DNA from 3 places in the Streptomyces sp. NPDC001544 genome. Region 1 is predicted to be linked to each of the others. Evidence: riboswitches for the same ligand, from Rfam matches in the RefSeq annotation. Region 1 holds a riboswitch; each other region holds the start of a gene.
The links. Region 1 has a riboswitch for cobalamin ahead of ACFY0F_RS13685 (HoxN/HupN/NixA family nickel/cobalt transporter). Riboswitches for the same ligand answer to the same signal wherever they lie in the genome.
Positions count from the first base shown of each region.

Region 1 (2,190 bases):
CCCACCGTTCCTCCACCCGGGCCACCTTCCAGTAGGTCAGGGCCGCCGCCCACACCACCACGAACAGGCCGACGATGATGTAGCCGACGTTGTCCAGGTCGAGGTCCGCGATCCAGCCGGTGAGGCCGTCGCGCAGGTCGAGTTTGTCGTGCAGGACGCCGACCAGCTCGATGGTGCCGATGAAGAAGGCGACGGCGATGGACAGCCCGGTGATGGTGAGGTTGTAGAAGACCTTGCGCACCGGGTTGGAGAACGCCCACTGGTAGGCGAAGTTCATGAACGTGCCGTCGAGGGTGTCGAACAGGCTCATCCCGGCGGCGAAGAGGAGGGGCAGGCAGAGGATCGCGTACCAGGGCAGGCCGGCCGCCGCGCCCGAGCCAGCCATCACCATCAGCGTGACCTCGGTCGCCGTGTCGAAGCCGAGGCCGAAGAGGAAGCCCAGGGGGAACATCTGGCCGGGGCGGGAGACCGACTTCGTCAGACGGCCGAGGATCCGGTTCATGAACCCCCGGGAGTCCAGGTGGGCTTCGAGTTCCCTCTCGTCGTACGTGCCGGCCCGCATCGCCCTGAACACGCGCAGGATGCCCGTCAGGGCGACCAGGTTGAGGGCGGCGATGAGGTAGAGGAACGTGCCGGAGATCGTCGTACCCATGAAGCCGAGGACCTGGTGGGTGCGCGAGCCCTCGTTCATCACCTTGCCGGCGAGCTGGGTGCCGCCCGCGATCAGCGCCGCGAGGACCACCACCACGCTGGAGTGTCCGAGTGCGAACCAGAAGCCCACCGACACCGGGCGCTTGCCGTCGGCCATCAGCTTGCGGGTGGTGTTGTCGATGGCGGCGATGTGGTCGGCGTCGAAGGCGTGCCGCATGCCGAGGGTGTAGGCGGTGATGCCCAGGCCGATCCCGAACGCCTTGGTGCCGACCTTGTAGTGCTCGGGGACGACGAGCAGGAAGAGGATGCCGAACGCGACGACGTGCAGGGCGAGGATCACCACCAGCAGCCCGGCCGTCCTGAGCGTGTCCTCGCGCCGCCACCTGAAGGAGGCGGGCACCGTCGTCGGGGGGTCGGTCTTCACGGGCAGGGTCATCCGGTTCACGCTCCAGCACCTCGTGGATCACTTCGTGAGCTGCCGTGGCCGGTCTCCTGGCTTACGGGTGGTTGCGTCCGCCGTCCCTGCCTTCCCGGTCGTACGACCAGTGGCCCGGCGGGTGCCGGACGGGACGGGAACTCCCCGATCACAGTGGCGAGGGCCGCGTCGACATCGCATCGACTTCCCGAGCACCACGGCGTGCCCACCGTAGGGGTGCGAGCGGTTTCCTGCATAGCTGCGTACCTGCGCAGGTATGAAAGATCACAGAACGGCGCCTGCCACTATGGCGTCATGCATCTCGTGCCTGCCGACCGCGCGGACCGTCGCACCATCGACGGCCACCGGGTGTGCGACGCCATCGCCGCGATCGGCGAACCAGGTCATGTGCGCACCTGGGCCGACCGTTTCTCCCTGCTCGCCGACGCCAAGCGGCTCGCGCTGCTGCTCGCGCTGCACCGCACCGGGCCGCTCGCCGTGTCCGACCTGGCCATCGCGACCGGGATGAACGACCCCGCGGTCTCACAGGCCTTGCGGCTGCTGCGGGCGGCGGGGGTCGTGGAGGGCGAGAAGGAGGGGCGGGTGGTCAGGTACCGGGTGGTGGACGCCGAGGTGCGGGGGCTGCTGAAGCACTGCGCGGCCGACGGAGGCATCGTCGACCTGTCCTGAAGTTTCGCTTTCCCGGCGATGTGGACAGGATTGCCTCCGTCGTCCTCTCCGAGGGAGCCGCTGTGACCGACCTTTCGTCCAGGAATCCCGACTGGTGGCGCCAGGCCGTCATCTACCAGGTCTACCCCCGCAGTTTCGCCGACGCCGACGGTGACGGGCTCGGTGACATCCGGGGCATCACCGAGCGTCTGCACCACGTGGCCGCGCTGGGCGTCGACGCCGTGTGGCTGAGCCCCTTCTACCCGTCGGAACTGGCCGACGGCGGCTACGACGTCGCCGACCCCAGGGACGTCGACCCCCGCCTCGGCACGCTGGACGACTTCGACGCCCTGGTCGCCGAGGCCCACCGGCTGGGCCTGAAGGTGATCGTCGACATCGTCCCCAACCACACCTCCCACCAGCACCCCTGGTTCCAGGAGGCCCTGCGCGCCGGC
Region 1 covers NZ_JBIAVN010000004.1:191,031-193,220, forward strand. Annotated here, with positions in the region: gene ACFY0F_RS13685 (HoxN/HupN/NixA family nickel/cobalt transporter) at 1-1,087, opposite strand, end outside; cobalamin riboswitch at 1,116-1,301, opposite strand; gene ACFY0F_RS13690 (ArsR/SmtB family transcription factor) at 1,382-1,756, shown strand; gene ACFY0F_RS13695 (alpha-amylase family glycosyl hydrolase) at 1,819-2,190, shown strand, end outside.

Region 2 (2,190 bases), on a different contig from region 1:
AGGGCGGTGTGGTCCGCTGGTCCACGGCGACCCGGATGTTCGTCGCCTGGGCGCTCACCCTCCCGGCCGCCGCGCTGGTCGGCGCGCTCGCCGAGTCGGTCACCGGTCTCGGTGACTGGGGCACCGCGCTGGTACTGGTCTTCCTCGTGGCCTCCAGCGCCGCGATCTGGAAGTACTCCCGCCGCGGGGTGGTCGACGCGACCAACGTCAACGAGAGCGAGGAGCCGGCCGGCGTGGTCACCACCGCGATCGCCGTCGTCACCCCGCCCCCGGTGGGCGTGCCGGCCGAGGACCTGTCGAGCACGATCCCGTCCCCGGCGGCACGCGTCGCCGCCGACCCGGCGACCCCGCCGGCCGCCACCGTCTGACCCCGGGCACCCGGTTAGAGAAAGCAGTTCCGACATGAAGATCGACTGGGCAGCCCTCGGCTCCGTCTTCGGCGTCAGCCTCGCCGTCACCGTCGGCCTGGTGGCCCTGTTCACCCTCGGCGTCACCGGCCTCTCGCGCCGCGAGCGCGCCGCCGCCCAGGGGGACTCGGCCGGGCTCGCCGTCACCGGCGCGTACGTCTGCTTCGCGGCGTGCGCGGCGGCGGTGGCCTACGGGATCTACCTGATCATGCACAAAGCCTGATCAAAGCCTGAACAAGGCATCGAGGCTCCTCCCCGAAGTCCTCGGGGAGGAGCCTTTCGCATGCCGCCGTACCGTCCGCCACCGCGTCGGTGTGGGCCTCAGCACACTCTCCCCGTGCAGGTCAACAGCAAGTTGACGGCTCTTCCGGGGCCGTGGTGGACTTCCGGAGCCATGTACGGCGGCAGGAGAGGAAGCCGGTGCGAATCCGGCGCGGTCCCGCCACTGTCACCGGGGTAGGAAGCCCCGGGAGCCAGGAACTCTCACCGCCGGTCTAGTCGAACCAGGGCGTGGACACCCTGAGTGAGGACATATCGCCATGCTCGCTCGGCCGTTGAGGTACAGCACCAGGTCGCTGCCCGACCCCACGGCCGGCTGAGCCGATGCGTGCCGATCGCGTCTTCGCGTACGGCGCCGCCGCCGGCCTCCTCGGCGACCACCTGCTCGGTGATCCGCACCGCGGGCATCCGGTCGCCGCGTTCGGGCGGGCCGCCGCCGCCGTGGAGCGGGTGCTGTGGCGTGACCACCGGGGATGGGGCGCACTGCACACCGCGGCCTGCGTGGGTGGCGCCGCCGGTCTGGGCGCCGTCGCCGCCGCGGCCGTACGCTCCTCCCGCAGCGCCTCCGTCGCGCTGACCGCCGCCGCCACGTGGGCCGTCGTGGGCGGGACCTCCCTCGCCCGTGAGGCCCGGCGCATCGGGCGTGCGCTTCAGGCCGGGGACGTCGAGGGCGCCCGGGAGCGGCTGCCGCACCTGTGCGGCCGGGATCCGCAGGCGCTCGACGCCGACGGGATCGCCCGGGCCGTCGTGGAGTCCGTCGCGGAGAACACCTCCGACGCGGTCGTGGGGGCCCTGGTCTGGGGCGCCCTCGGCGGGGTGCCCGGGCTGCTGGGCTTCCGGGCCGTCAACACCCTCGACGCCATGGTCGGGCACAAGTCCCTCAGATACCGGCGGTACGGGTGGGCCTCGGCGCGGCTGGACGACCTCGCGGGATGGCCGGGGGCACGGCTGACGGCCGCCCTGGCGACCGTGGCGGGCGGCGACCCGCGCGGAGCCGTACGGGCCTGGCGGGCCGACGCCGGCAGGCATCCGAGCCCCAACGCCGGGCCCGTGGAGGCCTCGTTCGCGGGGGCGCTCGGCGTGCGGCTGGGCGGAACCCTGTCGTACGGGGGGCGGGTGGAGCACCGGCCGGTGCTGAACCAGGAGGGACGCACCGTCGCCGTGCCCGACATCGAACGGGCCGTACGGCTCTCCCGGCGGGTCGGTCTGCTCGCGCTCGGCGTCACCGTCGCCGCGCGCGCCGTTGTGAAGGGACGTGGGAAATGAGCGGGGGCCTCCTGGTCGCCGGTACCACCTCCGACGCGGGCAAGAGCGTCGTGACCGCCGGTATCTGCCGTTGGCTGGTGCGGCAGGGGGTCAAGGTGGCGCCGTTCAAGGCGCAGAACATGTCCCTCAACTCGTTCGTGACGCGGGAGGGCGCGGAGATCGGGCGGGCGCAGGCCATGCAGGCACAGGCGTGCCGTGTCGAGCCGACCGCGCTGATGAATCCCGTGCTGCTCAAGCC
Region 2 covers NZ_JBIAVN010000024.1:59,725-61,914, forward strand. Annotated here, with positions in the region: gene ACFY0F_RS36410 (anion permease) at 1-368, shown strand, start outside; gene ACFY0F_RS36415 (hypothetical protein) at 403-630, shown strand; cobalamin riboswitch at 770-910, shown strand; gene ACFY0F_RS36420 (cobalamin biosynthesis protein) at 1,011-1,952, shown strand; gene ACFY0F_RS36425 (cobyric acid synthase) at 1,949-2,190, shown strand, end outside.
Region 2: it holds a riboswitch for cobalamin, as region 1 does, so the genes downstream of both, ACFY0F_RS36420 (cobalamin biosynthesis protein) here and ACFY0F_RS13685 (HoxN/HupN/NixA family nickel/cobalt transporter) in region 1, are expected to answer to the same signal.

Region 3 (2,190 bases), on a different contig from region 1:
ACGATCCACCACAGGCTGGTGCCCGAGTCGTGCTTCGCCGGCTTGGTCTCGCCACCGGTCGTCCGTGCCTTCGCCGTCTGCGGCGCCGGTCCCGTCGCGTCGAGCGCCCGCACCAGGTCCGTACCGCCGAAGTCGCGCGGGTCGGCGCCCATCGCGTGCGCGGCGAGGATCAGCTCGGCGTAGGCGGCGGGACCGGACTGCTTCGCCCACTGCGCGGCGTTCTTCTCCAACCAGGCGTAGGGCTTGCGCGCCTGCCTCGTCCAGCCCTGTGCGGCCAGGGCGACGACCGCGTCGGCGGTGTTGCCGTAGTCGGGCTGTGGCTTGGCGCCGGGGAGGCTGGAGGTGAGGTGGCCGGTGTCGTGCGTCTGGTCCGACAGGTACGCGGCGCCGTTGCGGGCTGTCTCCGGCGGGGTCAGCGGCTTGTCCGAGTTGGCGCAGACGTAGCCCTCCTCCGGCGCCTTCCCGGCCTCCGTCGCGAAGCCCTTGCCGAGCGCGCCCAGCACGCCGGCCGCCGTCGCGTCCGCGTTGGCCGACAACCTGCCCTTCTTGTCCGGCTGGTAGGCGAGGGCGCCGCCGCCGTCCTCGTCGCAGGGGATGGACCACTTGGCGAGCAGTTCGGCCGGCGTGCTGCCCCCGGTGCGCGGCTGCAGAGGGTCCTCGCCGGCCGCCGCGAGCGCGCCGACGACGACGGAGGTGGAGTTGGTGTCGCTGGGCGAGCCCGGCGCGTAGGGCCAGCCGCCGTCCTTGTTCTGCGTCTTCTTCAGCCAGACGACGGCCCTTTGGACCTCGCCGCCGTGCCCGCCGAGCGCGTGCAGGGCCTGGACGGCGGCGGCCGTGCTGTTGGTGTCGGCCTGAGCCTTGGTCGCCTCGCACGACTTGGCGGGATCCGGACGGTAGGTGGCGAAGCCTCCGTCGGCGCACTGCTGCCCGACCAGCCAGTCGACGGCCTCGGCGGCGGGCCGGACGCCGACCGTGCGCTGGGCGAGCAGCGCGAGGGACTGCCGCCACACGCCGTCGTACTTGGGGTCCGTGCTGCCGTACAGCCCCTTCGGGCGCGCACTCGACGGGGAGGGCGACGGCGACGCGGCCGTGGCGGGCGCGGCTGCGGCCATGACACCGACGGCGGCGATGGCCGCGGCGCTGCGGCGGACGTTCATGGGCGGTTGCTGCCTCTCCCTGGGGAGCGCGGGCAGCACGGGACACCCCGGGCGGCTCGGCTCCGTAGACCTCGACGGTGCCGTGCGCGCGGCGGGCCGCCGACGCACGTGAGTTGGTCAACGTCCGTACGGGGGAGTCCGGCTCACCGCCGACGGCGGCTCACGGTTGCGGGTCAGCGCCGGAATTGCACCGGCTTCCCCCCGTACGGGTGTGATGACGACCGGGTCACTCTACCTGGCGGTGGGCGAGGCCCGAGAGGAGCCTGTGGGCCGGGGAGGCCGGCACGGTCGGTAAGGTCGCGCCATGCTGTCAACGGGGAGACTGCTGGGTTCGGGCCGGTCGGCCGATGTGTACGAGATCGACGAGGCGTGGGTGCTGCGCCGCGACCGGGAGGGCTGGGGCGACGCGGCCGCCGAGGCGGGGGTGATGACGTACGTGCGCGAGCACGGCTACCCGGTGCCCCGCGTCCGGCCGTCCGGCTCCCGCACCGACCTGGTGATGGAGCGGCTGTCCGGGCCCACGATGCTGGCCGCCCTCCTGGACGGCTCGCTGGGCGCGGCGGAGGCCGGGACCGAACTCGCCGCGCTGCTGCGGCGGCTGCACGCCGTTCCCGGCCGGGACGCGGCCGACCCGGGCACCCGCGTCCTGCACCTGGACCTGCACCCCGACAACGTGATGCTCACCCCGGACGGCCCCCGGGTGATCGACTGGACCAACGCCGAGGACGGCCCGCCCGGCCTCGACTGGGGCATGTCCGCGGTGATCCTCGCCCAGGTCGCCGTCGGCGACGAATTGCTCGCCGAGCCGGCCCGCGCCATGCTGGCCGCGCTGCTCGCCGACCCGTCCGGGCTCACCGAGCCGGGCCTGACGGAGGCGCGGCGACGCCGCGCGGCCAACCCGACCATGAGCGCGCGTGAGGTGGAACTCCTGGGGGACGCTGAGGAGTTGGTGCGAGCGTTCGGCCGTTGACGCCCCCGGATGCCGCTCGGCTGTTCACCCGTCGCGCACTGAGGAGAAGGGCGTATGAGAGCG
Region 3 covers NZ_JBIAVN010000001.1:652,112-654,301, forward strand. Annotated here, with positions in the region: gene ACFY0F_RS02885 (prenyltransferase/squalene oxidase repeat-containing protein) at 1-1,157, opposite strand, end outside; cobalamin riboswitch at 1,269-1,399, opposite strand; gene ACFY0F_RS02890 (phosphotransferase) at 1,462-2,127, shown strand; gene ACFY0F_RS02895 (DUF6924 domain-containing protein) at 2,182-2,190, shown strand, end outside.
Region 3: it holds a riboswitch for cobalamin, as region 1 does, so the genes downstream of both, ACFY0F_RS02885 (prenyltransferase/squalene oxidase repeat-containing protein) here and ACFY0F_RS13685 (HoxN/HupN/NixA family nickel/cobalt transporter) in region 1, are expected to answer to the same signal.